DNA from 3 places in the Streptomyces sp. NPDC020983 genome. Region 1 is predicted to be linked to each of the others. Evidence: riboswitches for the same ligand, from Rfam matches in the RefSeq annotation. Region 1 holds a riboswitch; each other region holds the start of a gene.
The links. Region 1 has a riboswitch for cyclic di-AMP ahead of ACH4SE_RS06055 (transglycosylase family protein). Riboswitches for the same ligand answer to the same signal wherever they lie in the genome.

Region 1 (6,858 bases):
GCACGAGGCGGGGGTCCGCGTGGAGATCGCCGCGCCCACCGGCCGGGAGCTGGTGGAGGCGGCGGCCGGCGGCCGCACGGTGGTCTACCTGCCGGCGGGCGGCGGGGAGGGCGACCGGGAGGTGACCGCGGAGCTGGCCGCGCTCGGCGGTTCGGGCCGGGTCGAGATGCCCGACCTGGAGCTGCTGCCCGGCTCGTACGACCTGCCCGGCGCCCGCCTGCTCGACCTGGTCCAGGTGATGGACCGGATCAGGGCCGAGTGCCCGTGGAGCAGCCTGCGCACCCACGAGGACCTCGCCGCGTACGGCATCGAGGAGATGTACGAGCTGGTCGAGGCGATCGAGGAGGGCGACCGGACAGCCGTCCGCGAGGAGCTGGGTGACGTGCTGCTCCAGGTGGTCTTCCACGCCGCCATCGCCGAGGGGGATCCGGACGAGCCGTTCGGTATCGACGACGTGGCGGCCGGCCTGGTCGACAAGCTGATCCACCGCCACCCGCACATCTTCGGCGACGAGACCGCCGAGACGCCCGAGCAGGTGCAGGCCAACTGGATACGGCTGAAGGGTGTCGAGAAGGCCCGCGAGTCGGTGACGGAGGGGGTGCCGCTCGCCTCCCCGGCGCTGGCGCTGGCCGCCAAGCTCGCCGGAAGGGCGCGGCACGCCGGGCTCCCGCTGCCGGTCACCCCGCCCGCCCCGCTCTACGACGACGAGAGCGCGCTCGGCGACCACCTGCTGGCCGAGGCCGCCGCCGCCCAGGCGTCCGGCATCGACCCGGAGGCGGCGCTGCGGCACGCCGCGCGGCGCTACCGCGCGGCGATACGCACTGCCGAGTCCGAGGCCCGGCACCCGCGGGACGGGTCCCGGAAGCCGTAGCCGCCGTGCCGCGGGCCGGGCCCGGCGCCGCGCCGCAGGGGATCCACCGGCGGCGCCGGGTACCGGCACGGGCGGCGCCCGGCACGGCGGCGCGGTCGCGTACGGTCGGGGGATGACCGACGGCGCCGCCATGCCCGAGCTCTTCACCTGGGAGTTCGCCACCGACCCCTACCCGGCCTACGCCTGGCTGCGCGAGCACGCCCCCGTCCACCGCACGACGCTGCCCAGCGGCGTCGAGGCGTGGCTCGTCACGCGGTACGCCGACGCGCGCGAGGCGCTGGCGGACCCCCGGCTGAGCAAGAACCCGGTGCACCACGCGGAGCCGCCCGGCGCGCGCGGCAAGACCGGCATCCCCGGTGAGCGCAGCGCCGACCTGATGACGCATCTGCTCAACATCGACCCGCCCGACCACACCCGGCTGCGCCGCCTGGTCTCCAAGGCCTTCACCCCGCGCCGGGTGGCGGGCTTCGGCACCCGGGTGCAGCAGCTGACGGACCGTTTCGTGGACGGCTTCGCGGCGCGCGGCGAGGCGGACCTGATCCACGAGTTCGCCTTCCCGCTCCCCATCTACGCCATCTGCGACCTGCTGGGCGTGCCCGCCGAGGACCAGGACGACTTCCGGGACTGGGCCGGCATGATGATCCGGCACGGCGGCGGCCCGCGCGGCGGCGTCGCGCGCTCGGTCAAGCGGATGCGCGCCTACCTGACGGAGCTGATCCACCGCAAGCGCGCCGAACTGGCCGCGGACACCGCCGGCGGGCCGCCCGACGACCTGATCGCCGGTCTGATCCGGGCCTCGGACCACGGCGAGCACCTGACGGAGAACGAGGCCGCGGCCATGTGCTTCGTGCTCCTGTTCGCGGGTTTCGAAACGACCGTCAACCTCATCGGCAACGGCACCTACGCGCTGCTGCGCAACCCGGAGCAGCGCGCCGCCCTCCAGCGGGCCGTCACGTCGGGGGACGACGCGCTGCTCGACACCGGGATCGAGGAACTCCTGCGCTACGACGGCCCGGTCGAGCTGGCGACCTGGCGCTACGCCACCCGGCCGGTCGAGATCGGCGGTGTGCCGATCGCCCAGGGCGACCCCGTGCTCGTGGTCCTCGCGGCGGCCGACCGCGATCCCGCGCGCTTCGCCGACCCCGACCGGCTCGACCTCGCCCGCCGGGACAACCCGCATCTCGGTTACGGGCACGGCATCCACTACTGCCTCGGCGCGCCGCTGGCCCGGCTGGAGGCCAGAACGGCCCTCGCGACACTCCTCACCCGGCTGCCCGACCTGCGGCTCGCCGCCGATCCCGGCGATCTGCGCTGGCGCGGAGGCCTCATCATGCGCGGCCTGCGGACGCTGCCGGTGGCCTTCACCCCCGAGGCGGGGCCGTCCAGCTGACCGGGCGTCAGCCCCGTGACCGCGACGTGACGGCCGCTACATCGACTTGTGATCCGTTGGCCAATCCCGCTACGTTCTGCGGTCAACGCGAGGCGTGCGAAGGCTGCGCGCAACGGCACCGATGAAAGGCGACCGTATGCTCTCCGCCAACGGCAGGCACCGACGTCCCCGGCAGGCTCCTGCCGCGGTGGTGACCATGGCGGCGACCGGCGCGGGGCTCGCGCTGCCGCTGCTGGGCGCGGCCGCCGGAGCCGCGCAGGCCGCGGACGGCGGCACCTGGGACAAGGTCGCGATATGCGAGAGCGGCGGCCAGTGGGACGCCGCGTCGCACAACGGCGTCTTCGGCGGCCTGTCCCTCACGCAGGACGTGTGGGTCCGCTACGGCGGCCTCCTCTACGCTCCCCGGCCCGACCTCGCCTCGCGGGCGCACCAGATCAAGGTCGCCGAGAGGATCCTCACCGACCTCGGCCCCGACGCCTTCCCCGGCTGCGAGCTGGGCACGGGCCTGCTGGACGGCAACGGCAACGGCAACGGCAACGGCAACGCCGACGGCAGCGGCGGCAGCGCCGACGACGGCGGCACCGGCGCCACGGACGGCTCGACCGCCACCCCGGCCCCCACCACGCCCGCCGACCCCTCCGCGCCGCCCGCGTCCACCACCCCCGGCGCTCCCGCCGCCACCCCCACGGCGCCGGCCACCCCCACCACCCCCGAGACCGGCACCGCCACTCCGGCGCCCCCCGCGGCGGAGACCCCCGCCCCCACCGCCACCGACCCGGGTGCCCCCGCAGACGGCTCCACGGCCACGCCCGCGGGCCCCTCCGCCCCGCCCGCGTCCACCACCCCCGGCGCGCCCGCGACCGGCAGCGGGCGCCACGCGCGCCCGTACAGCCCCACCGACGAGGAACTGGCCGCGGCCGACCGCGCGACCCGTACCCGCACCACCGCCGTCGTCCCGGACGCGGACGGGGAAGCGGACGCGCGCCAGGGGAGCGGCGCGGCCGGCAACACCCAGGGCAACAGCGGCAATTCGGACAGCGCCTCGCACCAGGCCGCGGACACCTACGAGATCGGCGCCGGCGACTCGCTCTCCGGTATCGCGGCCGCGCACGACGTCCCCGGAGGCTGGCTCCACCTCTACGACGCCAACCGCCAGGCGATCGGCGATGATCCAAACCTCATCAAACCTGGACAGATCATCGACCTGGGCTGATTTCCGCCGCTCGCGAGCCCCGAAATCCCCTGCCGCGCAGGGTCGGTGACAAATAGGACGTAGGGGATTTACGCTCCTTGTGGTGATGTGACAAGCCTCTCCTCGAACCTGTGACCGGCCGCGCGTGCCCCGCCCTGACGCAGCCTCCCGACCTGCGGATTCGTCCAGCCTCCGACGCCGTGGCCGCAGTTGGCGCCCGAAACGCGAGTGTTTGTTCAATCCGGTCCGGTGTGCTTAACGTCTAATCGCTCGCCACAGCGGGCCCCGCCGGAGCGGAACGCCGAGTCCTGCCGCCGCGCCCGACGGGAGCAACCGACGCGAAAGCGCCGCAGGCAGGAGCGGGGGACCCACGGTCTTTCCGCCGGATACACGGCAACGGACGGCACGTCGCCGCGCAGCCCCGCTGCGCCGCCGCGAGGAAGCCGCCGCCGCCACGGATCCGGCTCGGGGTGAAGCAGGGCACCGCCCACGCGGTGCCGGCCGGGCAACTCACGTCCGAACCCGACAGCTGACCTCGCAGGCGTCGGTGAGGGACATACACACATGGGTAAGCACCGTCGTGCCTCGAAGATGGTCCGATTCGCCACTTTCGCCGGTGTTGCCGGCGTCGCCGTCGCCGCGCCGCTGATCGGCGCCACCTCCTCCTCGGCCGCCTCCGTGGCCACCTGGGACGCCGTCGCGCAGTGCGAGTCCGGCGGCAACTGGCACATCAACACCGGCAACGGCTACTACGGCGGCCTGCAGTTCTCGCAGTCCAGCTGGGAGGCGGCCGGCGGCCTGAAGTACGCGCAGCGCGCCGACCTGGCCACCAAGGACCAGCAGATCGCGGTCGCCGAGAAGCTCCTCGCCCTGCAGGGCCCCGGCGCCTGGGCGTGCGCCTCGGCCGGCGGCCTGACCGCGGGCGGCCCGGCCCCCGACGTCAACCCCGGCGGCTCGTCCTCCTCGTCGGCCGGCTCCAGCAGCTCCGGCTCGGCGAAGACCACCACGAAGACCGGCACCGCCAAGAGCACCCCGGCCAAGAAGACCGCCAAGCCCGCCGGGCACACCGCGACCGACTGGCAGCGGCACGGCGCGAAGGGCTCGTACACGGTCGTCTCCGGCGACACGCTCTCCCGGATCGCCGCGAGCCACCACGTCAAGGGCGGATGGCACAAGCTCTTCCAGCTCAACAAGGACGTCGTCAAGGACGCCAACCTGATCTACCCGGGCCAGCACCTGCGCCTCGGCTGATCCCGGGGCGCGGGGCGGGTGGGCCCCGCGCGCCCTCACCGGCCGGCCGGACGCGCGGCGCGCCTCGCGGCGCCCGCGCGCCCGGCCGGTTTTCCGTCTCAGGGGCCGGGCCGACGACCGGCCCGGGGACGTGAGCCGGTTAGGCTCGTCCCGGAAAAACGCGAAGACATCTCAGAAGGAGACAACGTGCCGTCCATCGACGTCGTCGTAGCCCGGGAAATCCTCGACTCGCGAGGCAACCCCACCGTCGAGGTCGAGGTCGGCCTCGACGACGGCAGCACCGGCCGGGCCGCCGTTCCGTCCGGCGCCTCCACCGGCGCCTTCGAGGCCCTCGAACTCCGCGACGGCGACAAGAACCGCTACCAGGGCAAGGGCGTCGAGAAGGCCGTCCTCGCCGTGATCGAGCAGATCGGCCCGGAGCTCGTCGGCTACGACGCCACCGAGCAGCGGCTGATCGACCAGGCGATGTTCGACCTGGACGCCACGCCCGACAAGTCCTCGCTCGGCGCCAACGCCATCCTCGGCGTGTCGCTGGCCGTCGCGCACGCCGCGTCCGAGGCCTCCGACCTGCCGCTCTTCCGCTACCTGGGCGGCCCGAACGCGCACGTCCTGCCCGTCCCGATGATGAACATCCTCAACGGCGGCTCGCACGCGGACTCCAACGTCGACATCCAGGAGTTCATGATCGCGCCGATCGGCGCGGAGTCGTTCTCCGAGGCGCTGCGCTGGGGCGCCGAGGTCTACCACACCCTCAAGGGCGTGCTGAAGGCCCGCGGCCTGTCCACCGGTCTGGGCGACGAGGGCGGTTTCGCGCCGAACCTCGGCTCCAACCGCGAGGCGCTCGACCTGATCATCGAGGCCGTCAAGCAGGCCGGCTACACCCCCGGCCAGGACATCGCGCTCGCGCTCGACGTCGCCGCCTCCGAGTTCTACAAGGACGGCTCCTACGCGTTCGAGGGCAAGTCGCGCTCGGCCGCCGAGATGACCGAGTACTACGCGGAGCTGGTCGAGGCCTACCCGCTGGTCTCCATCGAGGACCCGCTGTTCGAGGACGACTGGGACGGCTGGAAGACCATCACCGACCAGCTCGGCGCCAAGGTGCAGCTGGTGGGCGACGACCTGTTCGTCACCAACCCGGAGCGCCTGCAGAAGGGCATCGACAGCGGCACGGCCAACGCCCTGCTGGTGAAGGTCAACCAGATCGGCTCGCTCACCGAGACGATGGACGCCGTCGAGCTGGCCCAGCGCAGCGGCTACAAGTGCATGATGTCGCACCGCTCCGGCGAGACCGAGGACGTCACCATCGCCGACCTAGCCGTCGCCACCAACTGCGGCCAGATCAAGACCGGCGCCCCGGCCCGCTCCGAGCGCGTCGCCAAGTACAACCAGCTCCTGCGCATCGAGGAGATCCTGGACGACGCCGCGGTCTACGCCGGCCGCAGCGCCTTCCCGCGCTTCAAGGGCTGAACACCACGCGCCGCGTCCCCGTCCGGTGCCCTCCCACCGGCGGGGACGTACACGCGTACGGGCGAGGGGACAGTATGTTCCTCCCAGGGGCGGTAGCGTCCCCTGCGAGGGACGCGAGTCCGAGGGACGTACGAGGGGAGCGACGGCGTGGCGTCGGACCGGTTCTCCACCGCTGCCCGGCTCAAGGCCATCGGGCAGGAGGCACAGGCGCGGGTCTACCGCGCCGCGGCGGCCCGCAGACCCGGCCGGCCGGGCCGGCTGACCGGGCGGGCGGCGCTGCTCGCGCTCGTGCTGTGCGCCCTGGTGATCGCCCTCGCCTACCCGACCCGGCAGTACATCGCGCAGCGTTCCGACATCGCCGACCAGCGCCGCGAGGCGCAGCAGGCGAAGAAGAGGGTCGAGCAGCTGCGCGAGGAGAAGGCCCGCTGGCAGGACCCGGAGTACGTCCGCACCCAGGCGCGCGAGCAGCTCCACTACGTGATGCCCGGCGAGGACGGCTACTCGGTGGCCGCCCCCACGCCCTCCGCCGGTGCGCCGGGCGCGCACAACCGCGGCGCGGGCTCCCCGGGCGACGCGGGCGGACAGGCGGCGGCAGCCGCCCACCGGCCCTGGTACGCGAACCTCTGGGACGGCGTCGACCACGCCGACGCCGCGGCGACGCCCGGCCGCTGAGGCCTGCTCCGGAAA
Region 2 (6,858 bases), on a different contig from region 1:
CGCACGCCGCCGACGACCTTGTACGGCAGGCCGACGCGGATGAAGACCTCTTCGAAGACGCGGGACTGCGCGTTGGTGCGGTAGAAGACGGCGACGTCACCGGGGCGGGCGTCGCCGGCGTCGGTGAGGCGGTCTATCTCGTCGGCGACGAACTGCGCCTCGTCGTGCTCCTGGTCGGCGGTGTAGCCGGTGATGACGGGGCCGTCGCCGGCCTGTGTCCACAGGTTCTTGGCGCGGCGTCCGGCGTTGCGCTCGATGACGGCGTTGGCGGCGGACAGGATCGTCTGCGTGGAGCGGTAGTTCTGCTCCAGCAGGATCGTGCGGGCCTGCGGGTAGTCCTCCTCGAACTGGAGGATGTTGCGGATGGTGGCGCCGCGGAAGGCGTAGATCGACTGGTCGGCGTCACCGACGACGCACAGCTCCCCCGCGTCCTCGCCCGTCCCGACCAGCTCGCGCACCAGCGTGTACTGCGCGTGGTTGGTGTCCTGGTACTCGTCGACGAGGACGTGCCGGAAGCGCCGCCGGTAGTGCTCGGCGACGTCCGGGAAGGCCTGGAGCAGGTTGACCGTCGTCATGATGATGTCGTCAAAGTCCAGGGCGTTGGCCTCGCGCAGCCGGGCCTGGTAGAGCGCGTAGGCCTCGGCGAGCTTCCTCTCGAAGCCCGCGCCCTGGGAGGAACCCCCGTCGGCCTGTGCGGCGAAGGTCTCCTCGTCGATCAGCTCGTTCTTGAGGTTGGAGATCTTCGCGCTGAAGGACTTCGGCGGGAACTGCTTCGGGTCCAGGTCCAGGTCGCGGCAGACCAGGGCCATCAGGCGCTTGGAGTCGGCGGCGTCGTAGATGGAGAAGGACGACGTGAAGCCGAGCACCTTGGACTCGCGGCGCAGGATGCGCACGCACGCGCTGTGGAAGGTGGACACCCACATCGCCTTGGCGCGCGGGCCCACCAGCTCCTCGACGCGCTCCTTCATCTCGCCCGCGGCCTTGTTGGTGAAGGTGATCGCGAGGACCGAGCCGGGGTGGACGTCCCGGGCGGCGAGCAGGTACGCGATGCGGTGGGTGAGCACCCGGGTCTTGCCGGAGCCGGCGCCGGCGACGATGAGCAGCGGCCCGCCGGTGTGCTCGACGGCGGCGCGCTGCTGCTCGTTCAGCCCTTCGAGGAGCTGCGCCGGGTCGGTGGCGGGGCGGGGGGCGCCGTTGCGGTAGTACGCATCGCGCCCGCCTGCGGGGGCACCGCCGCCGAACTCCGGGTCCTCCGGGGGCGGCGGGGCGTCCGGGTCCGCGGGCTCGGGTGCCACGTGCAGACCGGACTGGAGGCCGGAGAGAAAGTCGTCGTCAAAGAGGCTGCTCATCGCCTCCCGAGTCTAGGCGCCCGCACCGACAGCGGCGTCCGGTTCGGCCCCTCTTTCCCCGTAGCTCGCGAATCACACTCAGTGAGAACAGCAATTGATTACGAAAAGGTATCGGGGCCAACCGGACACCGGCCTTCCCCTGGCTCCGGCCTTTGGTTACGGTGCCGCACCAGGCAGCGTCCGAAAGGAGTCCGTCGGGTATGGCGACACACCGCAGGTCCCGCACCGCGCTACTCAGCACCCCGGGGCCGCGCACGGCCGTGGGGCTGACGACGGCCGCGCTGGCCACGATGACCATCTTCGCGGAGGCGGCGAGCGCCGCGCCCGGGGCCCCGTCCGCCCAGCCCTCCATCGCCGAGGTCCAGGCGAAGGTGGACGCCCTCCAGCACGACGCGGAGGTGGCCACGGAGAACTACAACGCGGTCAAGGAGGCCACCGGCCAGCAGAACGCGAAGGTCAACACGCTGCTGGCGCAGGCCGCCCGGAAGACGCAGGTCCTCAACGACTCCCGCCGGCAACTGGGCATCTACGCCGCCGCGCAGTACCGCAGCGGCGGCGACGACACGACCGCCAACTACCTGCTGGCGGCCAGCCCGCAGGACCTGCTGGACGCGCGGCACCTGACCGACCTGCTCGGCAAGCGGCAGAAGGCCGCCGTCGAGGACTTCCGGGCGCAGCAGGCCGACGCGACGCAGAAGCGCATCGAGGCCGCGCAGGCGCTGCAGACGCTCACCAGCAAGCAGACGCAGCTGAAGTCCGCCAAGGCCGACGTGCAGAAGAAGCTGGGCGCCGCGCAGAAGCTCCTCAACAGCCTCACCGCGCAGGAGAAGGCGCGGCTCGCGGCCCTGGAGAAGAAGAAGGAGCAGGAGGCCGCGAAGAAGGCGGCCGAGATCGCGAAGCAGGAGCAGGCGAGGAAGGCCGCGGCGGCCCAGCAGGCCCAGCAGGCCGGCTCCACCACCTCGGCCTCCGCCGCGAACACCTCGATCGCCGACAAGGCCATCGCCTTCGCCCGCGACCAGATAGGCGAGCCGTACGTGTGGGGCGCGACGGGCCCCGGCTCGTGGGACTGCTCGGGGCTCACGCAGGCGGCGTACAAGGCGGCGGGCGTGACGCTGCCGCGCACCACGGGCGACCAGGTCAACGTCGGCACCCGGGTGTCGCAGTCCGACATGCAGCCGGGCGATCTGGTCTTCTTCTACAGCGACCACAGCCACGTCGGTATCTACATCGGCGGCGGCAACATGATCCACGCGCCGCACACCGGCACGGTCGTGAAGATCGCGCCGATCACGGAGATGCCGATCTACGGAGTGGTCCGCCCGTACTGACGCCCCGGGTGAGGGGTCACCAACCGTAAGATCACAAAGCGATTTCGGTCACGTTTCGATCCAAACTTCCCAGAGACGGGAGAGTTTGAACTACCGTAGCCCGCTAGGCGACGCGTTTCCCGCCGGTGACGTACCGGCTGCGCGGCGCCTCCGCTCAATCCGGCCCAGGCCGGAACCGGGGACCCACCAAGCACAGTTGGGGTGAATCGGACACGGTGCCGCGAGGCGCCGGACCGTAGGGCCAACCTTCCCGGCCCGAACCCGTCAGCTAACCCGGTCGGCGGTTCACGGAAGGAGTCGCCTTCGTGGCGTCGCACCGCAAGCCGCGTCAGAGCCGGCTGGCCATCACCGCCCCGCGCGCGGCGGTCGGGGTCACCGCAGCGGCCCTCGCCTCCGTCACCCTGCTCAGCGAGAGCGCCAGCGCCGCGCCCGCCAAGCCCAAGCCCTCCGTCGCGGAGGTCAAGAAGCAGGTCGACACCCTCAACGAGCAGGCCGAGGTGGCGACGGAGGCGTACAACCAGGCGGTGGAGAACACCAAGGCGCAGCGCGACAAGACCAACACGCTGCTGTCCGAGGTCGCCAGGAAGACCGAGCAGATGAACGCCACCCGGCGGCTGCTGGGCCAGTTCGCGAGCGCCCAGTACCGCGACGGCGGCATCGACCCGACCGTCCAGCTGCTGCTGTCCAGCGACCCGGCCGGTTTCCTGGACCAGTCGCACACGCTCAGCCAGCTGTCGGCGAGCCAGACCGCGGCGCTGAAGAACTTCCGGATCCAGCAGGAGCAGGCCTCCATCAAGCGGGCGCAGGCCACGGCGAGCCTCACCCGGCTCACCGCCGCGCAGCAGCAGCTCGCGACGCAGAAGAAGACGATGGAGGACAAGCTCGCCGCGGCGCAGAAGCTGCTCAACAGCCTCACCGCGCAGCAGCGCGCCCAGGTCGCGAACATCCACAAGGGCACGTCGTCGAAGTCCGACTACACGTACTCCGGGCCCGCGAGCGGCCGCGCCGCCGCCGCCATCCAGTTCGCGCTGGCGCAGCGCGGCAAGCCGTACGTGCGCGGCGCCACGGGCCCCGGCTCGTACGACTGCTCCGGGCTCACGCAGGCCGCCTTCCGCGCGGCGGGCGTGACGCTCGGGCGCACCACCCAGGACCAGGTCCACGACGGGGTGGCCGTCTCCAAGTCCGATCTGCGGCCCGGCGACCTGGTCTTCTTCTACTCCGGCAACTCGCACGTCGGCATCTACCTCGGCAACGGCCAGATCGTGCACTCCCCGCACACCGGCGCGGTCGTCGAGGTCGCCCCGATGAGCTGGATGCCCTTCTCGACCGCGCGCCGGGTCGCCTGACGCGTCCGGGCGGTCCCGGGGTCCGCGCGCTGTCCTTCCGGGTCGTCCGGTCAGGCTGCGGGCGGACCCGGGCACATCACCCGTCGAACAGCGGTCGAAAGCGGGCAGGGCCGACCGGATGAGGTCAGTCCCGGTCAGTGCGCCCCTTTTCCGCCCCCGGCGGGTCTAGCGTCGCTCCTCAGGTGGCCGACAACCCACTGCCGTCCCGGTTCGTGGACGGCATCGGCCACCCCCGCCGAAGGCCCGGCGGCGCCCTGCTCCCCCGTGCAGGCGCCGCCGGGCCGTCCCCTGGAAGGAGTGACGGCCGCGATGGCCTCCCACAGTCCCGCCGGCAGTCCCACCGGCAGTCCCGACGGCCCGGGCGCGCACCGCAGACGCCCCCCGTCGGCCGGCGGCCCCGCCTCGGCCACGAAGCGGGTCGGCGTCACCCTCGCCCTCGCCTCGGCCGCCTCCGTCTCGCTGCTCGGCGAGACCGCCCACGCCGAGCCCCGGCTCACCCCCGACCAGGTACGCGCCCAGGTCGCGGCCCTCTACCAGCAGGCGGAGCAGGCCACACAGGACTACGACGGCGCCAAGGAGCGGGCCGACAGCGCGAACGCCGCGGTCACCGCCCTCCAGGACGAGCTGGCCCGCAAGACCGCCGCGCTCAACACCACGCGGGACGCGCTCGGCAGTCTCGCCGCCGCCCAGTACCGCACCGGCGGGATCGACCCGCTGCTGCAGCTCGCGCTCAGCTCCTCGCCCGGCACCTACCTGGAGCGCGCCGCCTTCCTCGCCCAGGCCGGCGGCGTGCAGTCCGTGACGCTGCACCAGCTCGCCGCCCAGCAGCGCGACATCGCCGGCACCCGCGCGCAGGCCACCGGCAGGCTCGCGGCGCTGCGCACCGCGCAGGCCGCCGTCGCCGACCACCGCCACACCGTCGCTCGCAAGCTCGCCGCCGCCCAGGCGCTGCTGGCCGGGCTGACGGCCGCCCAGCGCACGGCCCTCACCGCGGACGACGGTCCCGCGGCGGAGTCCTCCGGCGCCCCCGCCGCCTCGCGTGGCGACGGCCGCCCGTCGCTCCCCGCGGTCGCGGCCCCCTCCCCGCGCGCCGCCAGGGCCGTGGCGTTCGCCTTCCGGGCGCTCGGCCTGCCGTACGTGTGGGGTGCGACGGGCCCGCGCGCGTACGACTGCTCGGGGCTGACGCAGGCGGCGTGGAAGGCGGCGGGTGTGACGCTGCCGCGCACCACCTACACCCAGATCAATGCCGGCACGCGTGTGCCGCGCGGCCGGCTCCAGCCCGGTGACCTGGTCTTCTTCTACTCGGGTGTGAGCCATGTCGGTATCTACATCGGCGCCGGGAAGATGATCCACGCCCCGCACCCCGGCTCGACGGTGCGGATCGCGCCGATCAGCGAGATGCCCTTCGCGGGCGCGGTCCGCCCGAGCTGATCCCTCTCTCCGCCCCTCCCCGTACCGTCCCCGTTCAGCGCAGGGTGACCGTCGCCGGGCCGCGCAGCGGGGCGAGGGAGCGCAGCGTCCGCGGGGTGCGGAGGCGGTCGTCGGTGGTGAAGAGCTCGCGGACGGCGGCGAAGTCCGGGTCGGGGCCCGCCGTCACGGCGGCGGCGTGGTCGTAGAGGACGCAGGTCTCCTCGGACAGCTCCTCGTCCATGAAGGTCTCGGGAGTGACCTGCGATCCCTCACCCCACACGTCCCACAGCAGGGTCTCGACCTTGTTGAGCGCCGAGAGGTCGTAGCGGATGTTGCCCGCCACGAAGCGCTTGCCCAGCATCGGGGTGTCCTCCAGGTCGAGGCCGAAGCGCAGCGGGTCGGCGTCGCCCGCGCGGATCGCCTGCCAGGCCTGCCCGGCGACGAGGAAGCGGTCGCGCGGGACGTCCACCGGGTCGAAGCCGTACGGGTAGCGCCCGGGGTCGGCGATCTGCGCGTCGGCGAGCAGCCAGCCCCGCTCGTCGTCCCAGTACTCGGTGGCGACGTGGTCCCAGTGGAAGCCCTCGTCGGAGAAGTACGTGGCGAAGCCGGAGCGCAGCCGGGCGGGTATGCCGACGTGGCGCAGCAGCGCGACGTGCAGCAGCGTGAAGTCCCGGCAGATCCCGACGAAGCGGTCGGACCACGCGCGCGGGGTGGTCAGCGGGGCGGGGTCGCGGGCGGCGACGAGGGCGAGGATGTCGTCGATGTAGCGCGTCTCGGCGTCGTCGCGCATCCGGTCGTCCGCGATCGGGATGTCCCACTGCCCGCCCTCGACCCGGTGGATCATCAGCCCGCGCACGACCCGGGCGAGCGCGCCGGCGTCCCGTGGCAGGTCCGCGAGGAGCCCGGTGTACGCCCCGGGGTCGGACGTGGGGCTCTGCGCGGCGTAGTACGCGGCGACCTCGGGGGCGAGACGGGGAACGGGCACAGCGGTACCTCCGGGAGGCGGAAGGGGTGGGCCGGCGCCGTCGTGGGTCCCGTCCGGGGTCGCGGCCGGCCGCGGTCCACCGTGCCAAAATTGGCCGCTCGGTGTCCAGGGCATTAACCCGCCGACCGCAGCTCAACCCCCTCCCGGGGCGTCCTCCTTCGGCGGGGGCGCGGGCTCCGGCCAGGCGGCGAGGGCCAGTTCGGCCGTGGCCGCCAGCTCCTGCGGGGTGGCGCCGTCGCGGGCGCGCTGCGACATGCCCTGGAGGACGGCGGCGAAGTAGGCGGCGAGCGGCCGCGCGCCGGTCCCGGGGGGCAGCTCGCCGGCCTGCTCGGCGGTACGCAGCCGGGCCTCGAAGGCGTCGATGTTCGCGGCGCGCAGGCCGCACAGGAAGTCCTGGATCTCGGCGTCCTGCGGGCTGACGTTGGTGGCGGCGCTGATCG
Region 3 (6,858 bases), 590 kb from region 1:
GCCGGGTAGTAGACGACTCCCGGGCGGTGCGGGTCCTGCACGTACTGCGGGGTGAGGGTGGTGAAGACGTCGCCGGTGCTGCCGCTGCCGAGCGGGCCCTCGGTGGTGTTGAGCGGACGCGGCCAGGGGCCGCCCGCGCAGGGCTGGCCGGAGGAGAGGTCGTTGCAGACCACGAGCGGGTTGGCGGGGCCGGTGTGGTGGTAGATGTTCCAGGCCTCGACGTCGCCGGAGGGCGCGCGGTAGAGGATCGGGCTGAAGCCGTCGCCGCCGGTGGCGCGGGCGGCGGCCTGCACGGGCGGCAGCAGGTCGCCGGTCACGGCGGTGCCGCCGCCGGTGCCGGCGGGGGCGGTGCCGCGCACCGCGGTGGTCGCGGCGCCCTGGTCGGTGCCGGTGAAGGTGCTGCCGTCGGCGGACCAGCCGGGGGTCCAGCCGGGCGGGACGTGCAGCGAGCCGGGCACGAAGGCCTGGCCCGCGCCGATCGGGTCGGTGATCGTCACGGGCGTCCCGGGTGACGGGGTGCCCTTGTAGCTGACGGTCCAGCCGAGCGTGTCGCCGTGCGCGGCCGGGATGCGGCCGGGGCTGGTGACGTTCTGGACGGTCTTGACCAGCGGACCGTCCGGTGGCGGCGGGGTGCCTCCGCCGCCGTGGGCCGTGGCGGGCGTGACGGAGCCGGCCGCCGCCGCGAGCAGGGCCGCCGAAAAGGCGACTCCCGTGCGAACGGCGAACCGGCGGGGTCTGCGGACAGGTGTCCGCGCCGGGGGCGCGGAATTGGAACGTAAGTGCCGGAGCATTGGTGTCCCCATTTCTTCTCGGTGTGCGCGGACGCCCTCGCCGGACCACGCGCGAACACGGTAGAGCAGGGGAAGGTGTGCAGGTCACCCGAACGAGCGAAAGGAAAGGGGACCTGAAAGTAATTCGCCGGGTGCTTTCGGAAAAAGGTGCGGAGCGGTGCCCGCGATGATGATTTCCGACCGCGGATGAATGAACGAGCGGAAAAAGAGCGGAGCGCACGCCGGGCGCGCGCGGGCGCCATTATCTGCTTCGTTTGTATGTTTGACGCAGGCGCCCTATGGTGCGCACAGCGGACCGGCCGTGTGGCTGTCGCGGGCCGGCCGCGGGCTGCCTGAGGAGGTGCGGGCGGGGGAGCGAGCAGGGGTCCGGGAGGCCCGGGGATCGGGCTTGGTACCGGGGGCGCGGCGGGGCGCGGGCGGGTGAACCGGCGGGAACGCCGACCGCCGGCGGACGGCCGCGACGGCCGGAGCGTACCGCCGAACGGTGGATCCCGTTCGGCCACTCGGGTGAATCGCGCGGGTCGGCGTGGGCGCTGGGGCTGATGGGGCATCACCGTGGTGAGTAAGGCGGGTGACCTGCCACTACAGCGCGGGCCCACCTGCCGTAGCGGGAGGTGAGCCATGATCACGAATGGCTTGTGGCGAACGGTGCAGCGGGCCATCGAATCCCCGGAGTTGACGGTCCGGTTGATCGCCATCCTGGTCACCATGGGCACGTGCGCCGCCGTTTTCGCCTGGCTCTGGAGAGCCTGACCCCTCCGTCCCGCCCCGGTCCCGTACGGGCGGTTCCGCCGCCGCCGACCCGGACGCGACCCGTCCGTCCACACCCTGTGGACGACGGTCCGCCCGTACGGGCCCGGGCCGCGGGGCGCAGGGCTCGGGCCTCCGGGTGCCGGTCCGGCGAGCCCGGAGCAGGAGCCGGGCGAGGTGTGCGGACCGGGGATACGGAATCCCCCGGAACCCGCCCGTCACTGCCGCCCGCCCAGCGTGCGGGCTCAACTCCCGTCCCTGTTCAGCGAATTGGAGCCGCCAGAAGCCCCTGGCATAGTCGACCACCATGAACACCGAATCCTTCTGGGCCGTCCTGGAGGAATCGCGGCAGCACGGGTCCGGCGGCGACAGGCGCGACGCCTGGCTGCGCGACAGCCTCGCGCGGCGCACCGGCGACGAGATCGTGGCCTTCCAGGCCTGCCTCGACGAGCTGACCGACCTCGCCCTCACCTGGGACCTGTGGGCCGCCGCCGACCGGATCTTCGGCGGCTGGTGTTCCGACGACACCTTCCGCTCCTTCCAGCACTGGATGATGGGCCTCGGCCGGAGCGTCTTCGAGGCCGCGGTGAACGACCCGGACGTGCTCGGCTACGCCGCGGAGGTGCTGCGGCTGGCCGGCCGGCCCCGTGCCGCCTGGCCCGCCGCCGAGCGGCCCGCGTGGACCTTCCTCGACACGGTCGGCCTCACCGCCTACGAAGTGGCCACCGGCCCCTCCGGGGACTTCGGCGACTCCTTCTACGCCGCCGTCCGGGCCGCCCGCTGTCGTCCGCCCGCCCTGGACGGCGCCCGCCCGGCGGCCGGCGGCCGGGGGCCCGGCACCCCGCCCGTCCCGGCCGACGGGCCCGGCCCCTCCGGGCGCCGCTGGTCCGCCCTCGACGAGGCGGAGGCGGCCCGGCGGCTGCCCCGGCTCAGCGTCCTCTTCCCCCTCGGTGAGCCCTTCCCCCTCGGCCCCCCCGGCGGTGCCGGCGGCCACCCCTCCCCGTAGCGCACCGGCCCGCCCGTCCGTGCGCGGGGCGACGCAGGCCCGTCCGGACCGGGGCGCGCCCGGGGGGCTGGTCAGACGCCGTTGACCAGCCGGATGTAGCGCACCCAGTCCCAGTTGGGGCCCGGGTCGGTGTGGTCGGTGCCGGGCACCTGGGCGTGGCCGATGATGTGGCTGCGGTCCTTGGGGATGCCGTACTTGTCGCAGATCGCCGCCGTCAGCGCCGCGGAGGAGTGGTACATCGCGGTGGTGAAGTAGGACGGCTGGTCGACCCAGCCCTCGTGCTCGATGCCGATGCTGCGGGTGTTGTAGTCCCAGTTGCCCGCGTGCCAGGCGATGTCGTGCTCGCGGACGCACTGGTCGATCGCGCCGTCCGCGGAGCGGACGACGTAGTGGGCGGCGGCCGCGTGCGACGGGTCCTGGAAGAGGGAGATGGTGTCCGCGAAGGTCTCCTGGGTGACGTGGATGACCACCATCTGGATCGGGTAGCTCGTCGGCCGGTTGGAGGCGGTGTAGTTGGAGGTGCTGGCCGGCGCCCAGGCGGCCGACGGGTAGTCGACCGTGGTGGCGGCGGGGGCGGAACCGGGCCACAGGCCGGCGGCCAGGCCCGCGGTGGCGGCGGCACCCAGGCCGATACCACCGCGGAGCAGTGAACGGCGGCTGGGCTCCGCGGAGTCGGGGCGATGCATGGGGGCTCCCTGAGGCGTCATGGTGTGGACGAGTGCATGACAAGAACATCGGGCCCGCCCATCGTGCGGCTCACGCCCCGGGCGTGCCAAGGGATTCGCGAAATGGCACAGGTGCAGACCACTGGAGGGCCTGCGCCGCGCCCGCGCGCGTCCCGGCCCTCCGTGCGCGGGCACCGGCCCCCGCCGCGGCGGGCTCCCCATGCGCCGCCGCCGTCACCAAGCGTTCACCTTGCGTGAACAGCTCTGCTCCTTCCGGTAACAACTGGCGAACACTCACATCACCGCCCGGCCACGCCAGGTGTCCGCTTCCTCCACTCTCCATATGCCCTGCCCGATTGCTTCCCACCCCCAACTCTCCGATTCGGCTTGGAAAACCCGTCCGGCTCTATTAACGTTCGATAACGCAGCGCGGTCGTCACTGCCGCCGACAGGCGGCACCGTGCGCTTGCCGAATCCCGTCCGCGGGAACCGGGGACCCGCCCTTCCGTCACCACGGAAGGGGTCCAATGGGGTGAATCGGGGGGCCGTCAGGCCGTCCGTAGGAGACCTTCCTGCTCCGAACCCGTCAGCTAACCCGGTAGGCGAGAAGGAAGGAAAGGAGTGCGCCCCCGTGGCGTCCAACCAGCCTGCCTACGCTCCGACCCCGGTGGCAGAACCGACCGGGCAGTGGCACTTCGGAGAGCCCGGCGAGCGTTTCTCGCCGGACGCCACCGGATTCTTCCCCGGCGCCCCCGAGGCCCAGGACCTCCAGGCCCTCACCGGCCCCGCCGCCCCCCTCCCGGCACCCGCCGCAGTCCCCGCCCCCGTGGCCCCCGCGCCGGCCGGCTCCCCCCGGCCCGCGGCAGAAGGCCTCCCGGGCGACGGCTCGCGCAGCCAGCCGCGCCTGCCCCGGCAGCGCGGCGGGCTCCCGGGCCTGAGCAGCGCGGCCACCGTCGGCTCGGCCGTGCTCGGCATGGCGGCGATGGCCGCCGTCGGCGCCGGCGGAGTGGCCGCCGCGGCCGAACCGCCCGCCGCCGCCCCGCCGATCGCGGCCCCGGACGCGCCCGCCGCGCCCACGGCCCCGGCCGCCCCCGCCCCCGCCGTTCCGCTGCCGGACGTCGCGGTCGGCACCCCGTCGTACGACCCCGCGGCCGTCACCCGGGCGGCCGCCGCCGCGCCCGCCGCCCCGCGCACCACCGAGGCCCCGGACGCCCCGTGCGCCGAGCCCGCCGCGGAGTCCGCCGACCCCGGCGAGGCGCTGTGCAACCGCATCATCGCCCAGGTCACCCGGCAGCGCGCCGACGCCGAGCGGCACGCCCGCGAGGCCACCGAGCGGATCGCCGCGGAGCAGGCGGCCAAGGAGGCCGCGGCCCGCAAGGTGCGCGAGCAGGCCGCCGCCGCCAAGGCGGAGGCCGAGGCGAAGGCCAGGGCGGCCGCCGAGGCCGCCGCGCAGGCCGAGGCGGAGCGGCTCGCGAAGCTCGCCGCCTCCTACGTCCGGCCGGTCGCCTCGTACACGCTCACCAACGCCTTCGGCGAGTCCGGCAACGCGTGGGCCACGCACACCGGCCAGGACTTCGCCGCCCCCACCGGCACCCCGGTGCACGCCGTCCACACCGGCACGGTCACCTCGGCCGGCTGGGCGGGCTCGTACGGCTACCGCGTGGTGCTGCGGCTCGACGACGGCACCGAGCTCTGGTACTGCCACCTGTCGACGATGGTCGCCACCGGCGGCCGCGTCACCACGGGCGACACGATCGGCCGGGTCGGCGCGACCGGCAACGTGCCGGGCCCGCACCTGCACCTCGAAGTACGCCCCGGCGGCGGCGCCCCCATCGACCCGGTGCCGTGGCTCCACGGCCATGACGTCGCCGTCTGAAATCCGGCGCGAAACGCCGTGTCGAAACGCACTCACGTGCGGATATCCGCGCATAAACTAGGCGGGCAGGAACACGCTCGCCGGAGCCGGGCGGAGGCGGCACGCGGCCGCCTCCCGGCACCGGGGAGCCGCTGAAGACGCACGACGGAAACACGGCAGGAGTACGGTCACGGCACGGGCCCAGCGCCCGTCACGGCCCCCAGGAGCCGCCGCGGCCCCGGCGTTCACCCCCCCCGACGCCGGGGCCGTCGGCATCTCCGGCCCCGGCTCCTCTGCCGCTGCCGGGCGGTCAGGCGCCGCCCGCCGGCGCCGTCTCCCGCCCGCCGTCCTCCGCCGGAGCCGCGAAGCCCGCCGCGAGGCCGACCAGGGCGACGAGGTCGGCCCGGTCCGTGGCGCCGTCCAGGGCGCGGTACTCGACGGCCGCGAGGATCGCCATCCGCTCGTTCAGCCCCCACTGCGGGTAGGGGTCGGCCGCGAGCAGCTCCGCCGCGAGGACGGGCAGCGGGCGGCCCGCCGCGTGCCCGCGGTGGATGACCGCCCGCAGGTCCAGCAGGTAGTCCGCGTAGCGCCGTACGTCCGCGGGCGTCATCACCGGGCCGTGCCCCGGCACGACGACCCGCGGGTCGCACTCCAGGATGCGCATGCACGCGGCGTGCACGGACTCCAGCGGCCCCGCCCAGTGCACCGGGTGGTCCTCGTTGAAGACGACGTCCCCCGCGCACACCACGCCCTCCTGCGGCAGGTGCACGATCAGGTCGCCCGCGGTGTGCGCCGGGCCGACCTCGATCAGCCGCACCGCCACCCCGTCGACGTCCAGGTCCAGTTCGCCGCTGAAGGTGCGGTTCGGGTGCAGCGTCGTGACCCCGCCGAAGTCCCCGTAGCGGGCGAAATGCCGCTGCATGTACGCCCCCAGGGGCGTCGCCGGGTCGCCGGCCGCCACCAGGCCCGCCAGCACGGCGGGCTCCGGCTCCGCGCACAGGTGCTCGCCGTTCGCGGCCGTGGCGATGACGTCGGCGCCCGGGAAGAGCCCGTTGCCGTAGGAGTGGTCGCCGTTGCCGTGGGTGTTGACGACGGTACGGACCACGTAGCCGCCGTCGCCGTCGCCGTCCTGGCCCAGCCCGGCGACGAGCCGCTGCAGCTGCCGCGTCATCCCGGCGGTGTACGGGGTGTCGACCAGCAGCGCGGTGCCGGGGCGGCCGGTGCCCCGCCCGGTGACCACGACGCAGTTGGCCATGCCCCAGGTCGCGTGGCCGTCCGGCAGCCACGCGTGGACATGGGGCGTCAGCGACCGCAGCGCATGCGGAAGAGGAAAGCTCATGGGGCCCAATTGTGCGGCCCAGCAGGGCTTTTCGCCGTATCGGCGGCCTGTCGGCCCCCTTCGGCCGCCACCGTCACCTCCGCCTTCCCAGCCGCCCCAGCCGCATCGGCGCCGGCGAGGCGGCGGCCGCCGCCCACGAGCCCCTCCGGATCCACGGGCGCCGACGCGGGCGCCGTCAGCGCCGGACCGTGCCGCGGCTCCTCCCCCTGGTCGAAGAGGACGAACATCAGCCGCCCGCCGGGCACCCCGAACGGTCCCGCCGTGCACAGCGTCACCCACCCCGGCCCCAGCTCCGCGTGCACCAGCGGCAGCGCGCTCTCCGCGCGCGGCCCTATGTACTCGCCGGTGGGCGCCTCCAGGAACGGCGCGACGACCGGATCGCGCATCGCGTCCGCGTGCAGCTGCGCCAGCGGCCGGTCGTGCGGGTTGGCCACCAGAGCGGCGCGCAACTG

Region 2: linked by a shared signal. The riboswitch ahead of ACH4SE_RS20380 (NlpC/P60 family protein) and the one ahead of ACH4SE_RS06055 (transglycosylase family protein) in region 1 are both predicted to bind cyclic di-AMP.
Region 3: linked by a shared signal. The riboswitch ahead of ACH4SE_RS03740 (M23 family metallopeptidase) and the one ahead of ACH4SE_RS06055 (transglycosylase family protein) in region 1 are both predicted to bind cyclic di-AMP.

Annotation. Positions count from the first base shown of each region.
Region 1 covers NZ_JBIRRA010000002.1:614,594-621,451, forward strand. The annotation lists gene ACH4SE_RS06040 (nucleoside triphosphate pyrophosphohydrolase) at 1-871, shown strand, start outside; gene ACH4SE_RS06045 (cytochrome P450) at 984-2,261, shown strand; gene ACH4SE_RS06050 (transglycosylase family protein) at 2,398-3,474, shown strand; cyclic di-AMP (ydaO/yuaA leader) riboswitch at 3,871-4,012, shown strand; gene ACH4SE_RS06055 (transglycosylase family protein) at 4,018-4,704, shown strand; gene eno (phosphopyruvate hydratase) at 4,891-6,171, shown strand; gene ACH4SE_RS06065 (septum formation initiator family protein) at 6,319-6,843, shown strand.
Region 2 covers NZ_JBIRRA010000008.1:282,076-288,933, reverse strand. The annotation lists gene pcrA (DNA helicase PcrA) at 1-1,349, opposite strand, end outside; gene ACH4SE_RS20385 (NlpC/P60 family protein) at 1,550-2,677, shown strand; cyclic di-AMP (ydaO/yuaA leader) riboswitch at 2,819-2,976, shown strand; gene ACH4SE_RS20380 (NlpC/P60 family protein) at 2,983-4,023, shown strand; gene ACH4SE_RS20375 (NlpC/P60 family protein) at 4,333-5,454, shown strand; gene ACH4SE_RS20370 (transglutaminase-like domain-containing protein) at 5,489-6,418, opposite strand; gene ACH4SE_RS20365 (TetR/AcrR family transcriptional regulator) at 6,551-6,858, opposite strand, start outside.
Region 3 covers NZ_JBIRRA010000002.1:19,924-26,781, forward strand. The annotation lists gene ACH4SE_RS03725 (hypothetical protein) at 1-791, opposite strand, end outside; gene ACH4SE_RS03730 (DUF4240 domain-containing protein) at 1,849-2,547, shown strand; gene ACH4SE_RS03735 (N-acetylmuramoyl-L-alanine amidase) at 2,619-3,233, opposite strand; cyclic di-AMP (ydaO/yuaA leader) riboswitch at 3,670-3,832, shown strand; gene ACH4SE_RS03740 (M23 family metallopeptidase) at 3,880-5,088, shown strand; gene ACH4SE_RS03745 (MBL fold metallo-hydrolase) at 5,378-6,406, opposite strand; gene ACH4SE_RS03750 (XRE family transcriptional regulator) at 6,403-6,858, opposite strand, start outside.